Regions from separate parts of the Embleya sp. AB8 genome, predicted to be linked through region 2. Evidence: riboswitches for the same ligand, from Rfam matches in the RefSeq annotation. Region 2 holds a riboswitch; the other holds the start of a gene.
What was found. Region 2 has a riboswitch for cyclic di-AMP ahead of ABIA38_RS19820 (transglycosylase family protein). Riboswitches for the same ligand answer to the same signal wherever they lie in the genome.
Positions count from the first base shown of each region.

Region 1: another riboswitch for cyclic di-AMP. It lies ahead of ABIA38_RS21000 (transglycosylase family protein); the one in region 2 lies ahead of ABIA38_RS19820 (transglycosylase family protein).

Region 1 covers NZ_JBMHHY010000013.1:211,717-215,923, forward strand. The annotation lists gene ABIA38_RS20985 (Tm-1-like ATP-binding domain-containing protein) at 1-390, shown strand, start outside; gene ABIA38_RS20990 (phosphoenolpyruvate hydrolase family protein) at 392-1,216, shown strand; gene ABIA38_RS20995 (EthD family reductase) at 1,295-1,630, shown strand; cyclic di-AMP (ydaO/yuaA leader) riboswitch at 1,838-2,030, shown strand; gene ABIA38_RS21000 (transglycosylase family protein) at 2,136-2,756, shown strand; gene ABIA38_RS21005 (DUF6421 family protein) at 3,507-4,207, shown strand, end outside.
Region 2 covers NZ_JBMHHY010000012.1:267,003-271,209, reverse strand. The annotation lists gene ABIA38_RS19820 (transglycosylase family protein) at 181-1,575, opposite strand; cyclic di-AMP (ydaO/yuaA leader) riboswitch at 1,580-1,769, opposite strand; gene galE (UDP-glucose 4-epimerase GalE) at 2,000-2,968, opposite strand; gene ABIA38_RS19810 (acyltransferase family protein) at 3,175-4,207, shown strand, end outside.

The sequences.
Region 1 (4,207 bases), on a different contig from region 2:
CTGGACATGGTCAACTTCGGGCCGCGCGAGACGGTGCCCGCGCGCTTCGAGGACCGGCAGCTGTACGTGCACAACCCGACCGTGACGCTGATGCGCACGACCCCCGAGGAGAACGCCGAACTGGGTCGGCGGATCGCCGCGAAGCTGGTCGCCGCGACCGGCCCCACCGCGCTGCACATCCCGCTGCGCGGGGTCTCCGCGATCGACGTCGAGGGCGCGCCCTTCTACGATTCCGTCGCCGATACGGCGTTGTTCGACGCATTGCGCGCCGGACTCGAGGGCAGTGCCGTCGAGTTGCGCGAGGTGGCGACGGACATCAACGATCCGGCGTTCGCCACGGCGGCGGCGGATCGACTGCACGAGATGATCACGAAGGGACATGTGGACTGAGATGAACGGACGCGAGGCGCGGGGCCGACTGCGCACGACGGTCGAGCAGGGCGGCGTCGTGATCGGCGCGGGCGCGGGCACCGGATTGTCGGCCAAGTGCGCCGAGGCCGGCGGCGTGGACCTGATCATCATCTACAACTCCGGCCGCTATCGGATGGCCGGCCGGGGTTCGCTCGCCGGGTTGTTGCCCTACGGGGACGCCAACGCGATCGTGGTGGAGATGGCGGGCGAGGTGCTGCCGGTGGTCCGGAGCACTCCGGTGCTGGCCGGGGTGTGCGGCACCGATCCGTTCCGGATCATGCCGCACTTCCTGGACCAACTCGCCGCGATGGGCTTCGCCGGTGTGCAGAACTTCCCCACGGTCGGCCTGTTCGACGGCGTCTTCCGGCAGAACCTGGAGGAGACCGGGATGGGCTACGACCTGGAGGTGGAGATGATCCGGCTGGCCGCCGAGCGCGGCCTGCTCACCGCGCCCTACGTCTTCGACCCCGAGCAGGCCCGTGCGATGGCCGCGGCCGGCGCCGATGTCCTGGTCCCGCACCTGGGGCTGACCACCAAGGGCAACATCGGCGCCACCACCGCGGTTTCGCTCGACCAGGCGGTGCAGCGGGTCCAGGCGATGCGCGACGCGGCGGCGGAGGTGAACCCCGACGTGCTGGTGTTGTGCCACGGCGGGCCGATCGCCGAACCCGCGGACGCCGCGTACGTCCTGGCCAACACCACCGGCGTGGTCGGCTTCTTCGGCGCCTCCAGCATGGAACGGCTGCCCACCGAGGTGGCCATCACCGAACAGGCCCGCGCGTTCAAGGCCATCACCGCGGGGTAGGGCACGACCGCGCGTGACCGGCTGCATCCGCACCACCACCGGCAGTACGACATCCACCACGAGCAGTGAGGATCCGGCATGTACAAGCTGACCGTGCTCTACGGCCACCCCGAGGACCCGGCCGCGTTCGACTCCTACTACTGGGAGAAGCATCTCCCGGTCGCCCGAACCATGCCGGGATTGACCGGCTGGACCATCGGCAAGTGCGACGTCGACCCCGACGGCGCGCAACCGCCCTATTACCTGGTGGTGGGGCTGTATGCGAACACCCGCGCCGAACTCGAGGCCACCCTCGATTCGCCCGAGGGGCGGGCCACGCTGGCCGACGTCGCCAATTTTGCGACCGGCGGTTCGACGTTCCTCTGGGACGAGGAGCGGGTAGTCGTACCTGTGGAGCTGCCCGCGACGGAATAGCTCGTTGTCGACGCACGAGTGACCACGAGGCTGCGCATCGTGAACGCCGGCGCCATGACCTGCAAGGATGGCGACAAATCGGGCAAAGCGGTGTTATTCCCGCCTATGGGGCACCTCACAAAGCGCCCGAAATGTTTGCCAACCCGGCGAACCGGTGCGTAGCTTCGTGGTTGTTCGCACAAGCGGACTCCCCGGGCGGTACGCCGAATCCTGCCGCCGCCCGAGGGATGCAGTCGATATCGACTGGCGGCAGGAGCGGGGGAACCAAAGTAAGTGCCGACCTCGGTACCTGCGTGAGCAAGGTCCGAGGTCTGGGGTGAAGCCATGCCTGATTCAGGCGCGGCCGGGCCATTCGTCCGAACCCGACAGCTAACTTCGCAGGCGCCCGACGAGGTAATCAATGACCTTCCGTGCCATCACCGCTCCCGTTCGTTCGCTCTCTCGTGGCCGTCGCGCCGGCATCGCCGTCGCCGCCGGTGCGGGTCTCCTGCTTCCCCTCGTGGGCATGGCGGGCAGCGCGAACGCCGCGACCTCGTCCACGTGGGACGCGGTCGCCCAGTGCGAGAGCACCGGCAACTGGAGCATCAACACGGGCAACGGCTTCACCGGCGGTCTCCAGTTCACCCCGAGCACCTGGAACGCGTTCGGCGGCAGCCAGTACGCGTCCAGCGCCGCGCAGGCCACCAAGGACCAGCAGATCGCGGTCGCCGAGCGCGTCCTGGCCGCCCAGGGCCCCGGCGCCTGGCCGGTCTGCTCGGTGAAGGCGGGCCTGGGCAAGGGCGGCAACGCCTCCGCCACGGCCGACTCCTCGACCACCACCGGCAAGACCAAGACCCCGGTCGCGCCGAAGGCCGCGCCCCAGGCCGAGGCCAAGCCGGTGACCGACAACGCGCCGAAGATCGCGGCGCAGCCGAAGCAGGACACCGCCGCCAAGCAGGACGTGGCCAAGCAGGTCGCGCCGAAGTCGGCGGCCGGCACCTACACCGTGAAGGCCGGCGACACGCTGTCCGACATCGCGGCCAAGCTCGGCGTCAAGGGTGGCTACCAGGCCCTGCACGCCGCCAACAAGGGCGTCATCGGGGACAACCCGAACCTGATCGGCGTGGGCATCAAGCTCGCCGTCTGATCCAGCGTCACCACGTGGGCCCCGCCGAGTACTTCGGCGGGGCCCACGCCCATGTCCGGGGGCGGAGCCGGCAACGGTCAGGCCCGACCGGCCTGTTCGAGCGAATCGAGCGGCGCGGCCGGGGCGGGGAGTTCGTCGGTCGGCTCGGTTTCCGCGGCTTCTTCGGTTTCCGAGTGCGCCGCCGATGATCAGTGGTGGTGCGGCCACCCCGGCGTACATCGTGGCCACGTGTTGCAGCGCGCCGACCAACATCCGCCCCGGCGGCAGGATTTCGTCCACCGGATGTACGCTCGCCGCCGCCTCGTGCGCGGTCGCCGCCCCGGTCGAGCCGCTCGCGGTCCCCGGCCCCGCCGGGACCGAGGTCTTCCTGGTGGTTCTCCGGCCCATGATCGGCGCCTCCACATCGGGTGCCGTCGCGCACGACGGCCCGGTCCAGTGGACGTACTGGATCGCAGGATCGGCGGTCAATAGCCACAGCGGCCGTCGGCTCGGCCGGCGAAATCTTGGGTCTTTCTCCGAGTGCGTTCCGTGATCGGCCGGTCGGCAGGGTGTGAGCAATCCGTGAACGGGTCGCGAGCAGCCCTGATCGGGGCCGTCGCCGGGCCGGAAACGCCGCGATGGCAATCCCAACTAATTCGGGCAAAACGTACTCATGGCGATAAGATTGCGTTTGAAATGGCCTTGCGGCGTGAAATTCTTTTGACATAGGTTCGCTTGACCGTGGTTCCTGCTTTCCGCTGAGAGGGTTCCATGCCGAACATGACCCGCGTAGCCGTCCGTACCGCCGTCGACCACCCGCTGTGGCCGGCCCTCAAGAACGCCGTCGCCGCGCTGCGACCCCTACAGGCCAAGGACGGTTCGATCGAGCCGACCGGGCACCCGTCCGCCCGCGCGCTGGTCGTCGAGATCACCTCGGCGATCACCGGCCTCGCGCCGCTGTTCCCGCACGACGAGGCGTATCTGGACGCGGTGGTGGCCGACTTCGAGCGCTGGTCGGCGGACGATTTCGGCCGCCCCGACTTCCTCGACTCGCTGGTTGCGTTTCGCCCGGAGGAGTCCCGGCGCGACGGGCTCGAACACCTCGTGGTGTTCCCGATGACCACGCAGAACGGCAACCCGAACCGCAATGTCGAGGCGGTGCTGCTGCGCGTGGTGTGGCCGCAGTGGCTGGCCGAGTTGGAGGCCGAGCGCTACGACAACGCGATGTTCGTGCCGATCACGTTCGTCGACTTCACCGACGGCTACGACACCGACTCGGCGGTGCTCTTCCCGGAGACGGTGGCGGTGCGCGAGGTGCCCACGTTCACGTGGGGGGCCATCTTCTGCGACCGCGAGGCGGCCCGCTTCCGTCGGGTCGGGGCCGCCGCCGCGCGCACCCTCGGTCTGGAACTGCCGCCCGAGGCCCAGGAATTGGTGGAGAGTCAGCAGCTTGCCCAGGACGCGTTCGTGTT
Region 2 (4,207 bases):
CGTTCGTCGCGAGCCGAGCCAAATCCAGCCCGGCCGGCGTTTGAGGCCAAGTAGCCGGGCCGGCGCTTGAGGCCACCTCGGCCGGAGGCCGGGTCGTCCCGGCCCGGCCGGCGCGTGAGGCCAAATCCAGCCCGGCCGGCGCCTGAGGCCAAATAGCCCGGCCGGCGCGTGAGGCCAACCTCAGACGCTGACCCCGTGGCTGCGCAGCCACGTCATCGGGTTGACCGCCGAGCCGTAGTTGGGCGTGGTCCGGACCTCGAAGTGCAGGTGCGGGCCGGTGACGTTGCCGGTCGCGCCGGACAGCGCGATCTTCTGGCCGGTCTGTACCTTCATCCCGGCCTTGACCGAGATCGAGGAAAGGTGCGCGTACTGGGTGTACTTGCCGTCCGCGTGCCGGATGACCACCTCGTTGCCGTACGCGCCGCCCCAACCGGCCGACACGACGGTGCCCGAGGTGACCGCGCGCACCGTGGTACCGGTCGAGACCGCGAAGTCCTGGCCGGTGTGGTGGCCACTGGCCCAGTGCGAGCCGCCGGAGCCGAAGCTCGCGGTGAGCGTGGCGCCGGAGACCGGGGCGACATACGAGCCGGAGGCGTGCTCGCCGCCGGTGTCGGACTTGGCGGTCGAGGCCTTCGGCGTGGTCGACTTGGGGGTCTCGGTCTTCGGTGTCTCGGTCTTCGGCGTGTCCGTCTTGGCGACGGTCTCGGTCTTGACCGCCTCGGCCTTGGGCGCGGCCTCGGTCCTGGTCGTGGTGTCCGTCTTGGGTGCGGTGTCCGTCTTGGCGGCGGTCGGCGCGGCCGTGCCGTCGACCGCGAGCTTCTGGCCCGGGAAGATCAGGTCCGGGTTCTGCCCGACGACGCTCTTGTTGCTCTCGTACAGCTTCGGCCAGCCGCCGGGCACGTGTGCGGCGTCGGCGATCCGGGAGAGCGTGTCGCCGGCCACCACGACGTAGGACGAGTTCGCGGCGGAGTCGGCGGCGGGCTCGGTCTTCGGCGTCTCGGCGGTCTCGGTCTTGGCGGTGGTCTCGGTCTTGGGCGCCTCGGTCTTCGGCGTCTGCGCCTTGGGCGCCTCGACGGTCTTCTTCGGGGCCGGTTTGGTGGTCTCGCTCTGCGCCTTGGGCGTGCTCTTCGGCGCGGTCTTGCCCGCCGAACCCGAGGAGCCCGAGGAGCCGGTGTCGACGTCGGCGCTCGAGCCGCCGCGGTTGAGGCCCGCCTTGACCGAGCACACCGGCCACGCGCCGGGGCCCTGGCTCTTGAGCACCTTCTCGGCGATGGCGATCTGCTGGCCCTTGGTCGCCTGGTCGGCCCGCGTGGCGTACTGGGTGCCGCCGAACTCGTGCCAGGTGCTCTGGGTGAACTGCAGGCCGCCGTAGAAGCCGTTGCCGGTGTTGATCTGCCAGTTGCCCGTGCTCTCGCACTGGGCGACCTTGTCCCAGGTGTTCACGGACGCGGCCTGGGCCGTGCCCGCGCCGATGATCGGCATGGCGACGCCGACGCCGGCGACACCCGCCGCGGCGATCAGACGGGTGGTCCTGCTGGTGCTGCGACGGCGATGACGCCCGGTTCCGGACAACATGGCTTGATCCTCTCCCACGCCTACGAGGTGAGCTGTCGGATTCGGGCCGGAGATCGATAGCCCGGCCACCTCCCGAAGGAGATGGCTTCACCCCTAGCCGTTCGCGGCGCCCGATCGCCCGGATCGGGGCCGTTCGCGGCGGTTCACCTGTGGTTCCCCCGCTCCTGTCGTGTGGTACTCGTCAGCCTCCCGAGCGGCCGGCGACAGGATTCGGCGTACCGGCGATCGGGGTCCGTGTGGGATACGGACGGATCGAACGCTAAGCAGCCCTCGCCGTAGATCACAAGTCTGTGTCGGATAGAAGTCGATTATCCGTTTTGCGGTTGAGCGCAAAGTGGATGATCTCTTCCGGAAAGGACCGTTCCCGGCCACTCGATGGCCAAATGGCCGGGAATACCGGGATAACCCGATGCGGCCGGCCGACTCAGCCGTGTTGCGCCCGCCATCCCGCCCACGCGCTCTCCACCATGTCCGGGGTGTCGAGCCGGGCCTTCCAGCCCAGTTCGGCGCCGATCCGGTCGGCGCTCGCCACCACCCGGGCCGGATCGCCCGCCCGCCGGGGGCGCAGCTCCGGCGTGCGCGAGCGCAACCCGGTGACCTCGCGGATGAGTTCCACCATCTCGCGCACCGACGTGCCCTCGCCGCGCCCCACGTTCAACACCAGGCGCGCGTCCGGATCGGCGGCGAGCCGGCGCGTTGCGGCCACGTGCGCCTCGGCCAGGTCCACCACATGGATGAAGTCGCGCACACACGTGCCGTCCGGGGTTTCGTAGTCGTCCCCGAAGATCACCGGCGGCTGATCCGCCGTCAGCTTTTCCAGCACCATCGGCACGAGGTTGAACACGCCCGCGTCCGCGAGCTCCGGCGCGCCCGCGCCCGCGACGTTGAAGTAGCGCAGCGCGGCGTACGACATCCCGTGCGCGCGCGCCGTCGCCCCGATCATCCACTCGCCGACCAACTTGCTCTCGCCGTACGGGTTGATCGGCAGACACGGGGTGTCCTCGTCGACCAGATCCACGTCCGGCATGCCGTAGACGGCCGCGCTGGAGGAGAACACGATCCGCGTCACCTCGGCGGCCACCATCGCCGCCAACAACGTCCGCAGCCCCTCGACGTTCTCCTCGTAGTAATAGAGGGGACGCGAAACCGACTCGGGCACCTGCTTCTTCGCCGCGATGTGCACCACGCCGTCCACCGCGTGCCCCCGGAACACCTCGTCGAGCACCCCCCGATCGAGCACCGAGCCGATCACCAGCGGCACCCCCTCGGGCACCCGCTCCCGCGCTCCGGTGGACAGGTCGTCGAGCACGACCACATCCTCACCGACCGCGAGCAACGCCCGCACGACATGCGTCCCGATATACCCGGCACCGCCGGTGACAAGCCACTTCATGGGACGACCCTATCCGGCATCCGGGGCCTGCGGCGGGTGTCGGAACGGCCCGAGCCGGCCGATCGGCGCGCGCCGGCCCGGGGTGCCGGATTCGGCGCCGGGCCGCCGGTTACCATGCACAGGATCTCGTGGGCGGGGCGCACATGCGTCCGAGGGGGGAACCTGCGTCGCTCTGCGGCGGCCACGTCAAGAAGGGTGTGAACCGCGTGCGACGCGATTTCGGAATGGGTCGGCAGGGCACCCTGGCTGAACGATTCTCCGGCCGGGACAACAGCATCGGATTGATCCGACTTCTGTTGGCGACAGCGGTCGTGGTGGCACACGCGCACATATTGGGTGGCTTCGGCAAGCGCGAACCGGGCAACGGGTTCACTGGCCTCCAGGTGGGGCTCGGCCGGATGTCCGTGTACGGCTTCTTCGTACTGTCGGGCTTCCTGATCACCCGCAGCGGTATGCGCACCACCACCGGGCGCTATCTGTGGCACCGACTGCTGCGCATCCTGCCCGGCCTGTGGGTCTGTGTGTTGTTCACCGCGTTCGTGGCCGCGCCGATCATGTTCCGCCACCAGCAGGGTTCGCTGGACGGCTTCTGGCGACACGGGGAGGGCCCGTTCGACTACGTCCGCGCGAACTGGTGGACCGGCCTGCGGCAGTTGGACATTTCCAACATCCTGGCCACGGGTAAGAAGGCGGGCCACGCGTTCGATCCCGGCTTCGACGGCGCGCTGTGGTCGCTGAGCTACGAGATGATCTGCTACGTGGTCGTCGCGGCGATGGCCTGGTCCGGCGTGCTGCGCGGATCCCGCCGGTTCGTACTGTTGCTGACCGCCCTGCTGTACGGCTGGATCGTGATGGACCTGGTGAACGCCCCCGGCTGGCGTGGTCCGCAGAACACCAACGGCACCAACATCCACGTGCCGATCCTGAGCGAGTTCATCGGCCCGTTGCACAGCCAGTACCTGATCTACCTGAGTTTCCTCTTCTGCGTCGGCATGCTCTTCCAGCTCTACCAGGAGCGGATCCCGGTCAACGACGTGCTCGGCGTCGTCTCGATCGTCGCGCTGTTCGCGAGCATGCGCTTCGGCGGCTTCTTCGTGATCGGCTTCCCGGCCTTCGCCTACGCGCTGATGTGGCTCGCGGTACGGCTGCCGAAGCCCTTCCGAGTGGTCGGTCGCAAGCGCGACCTCTCCTACGGCATCTATATCTACGGCTTCGTGGTCGAGCAGTTCCTGGTCGTGC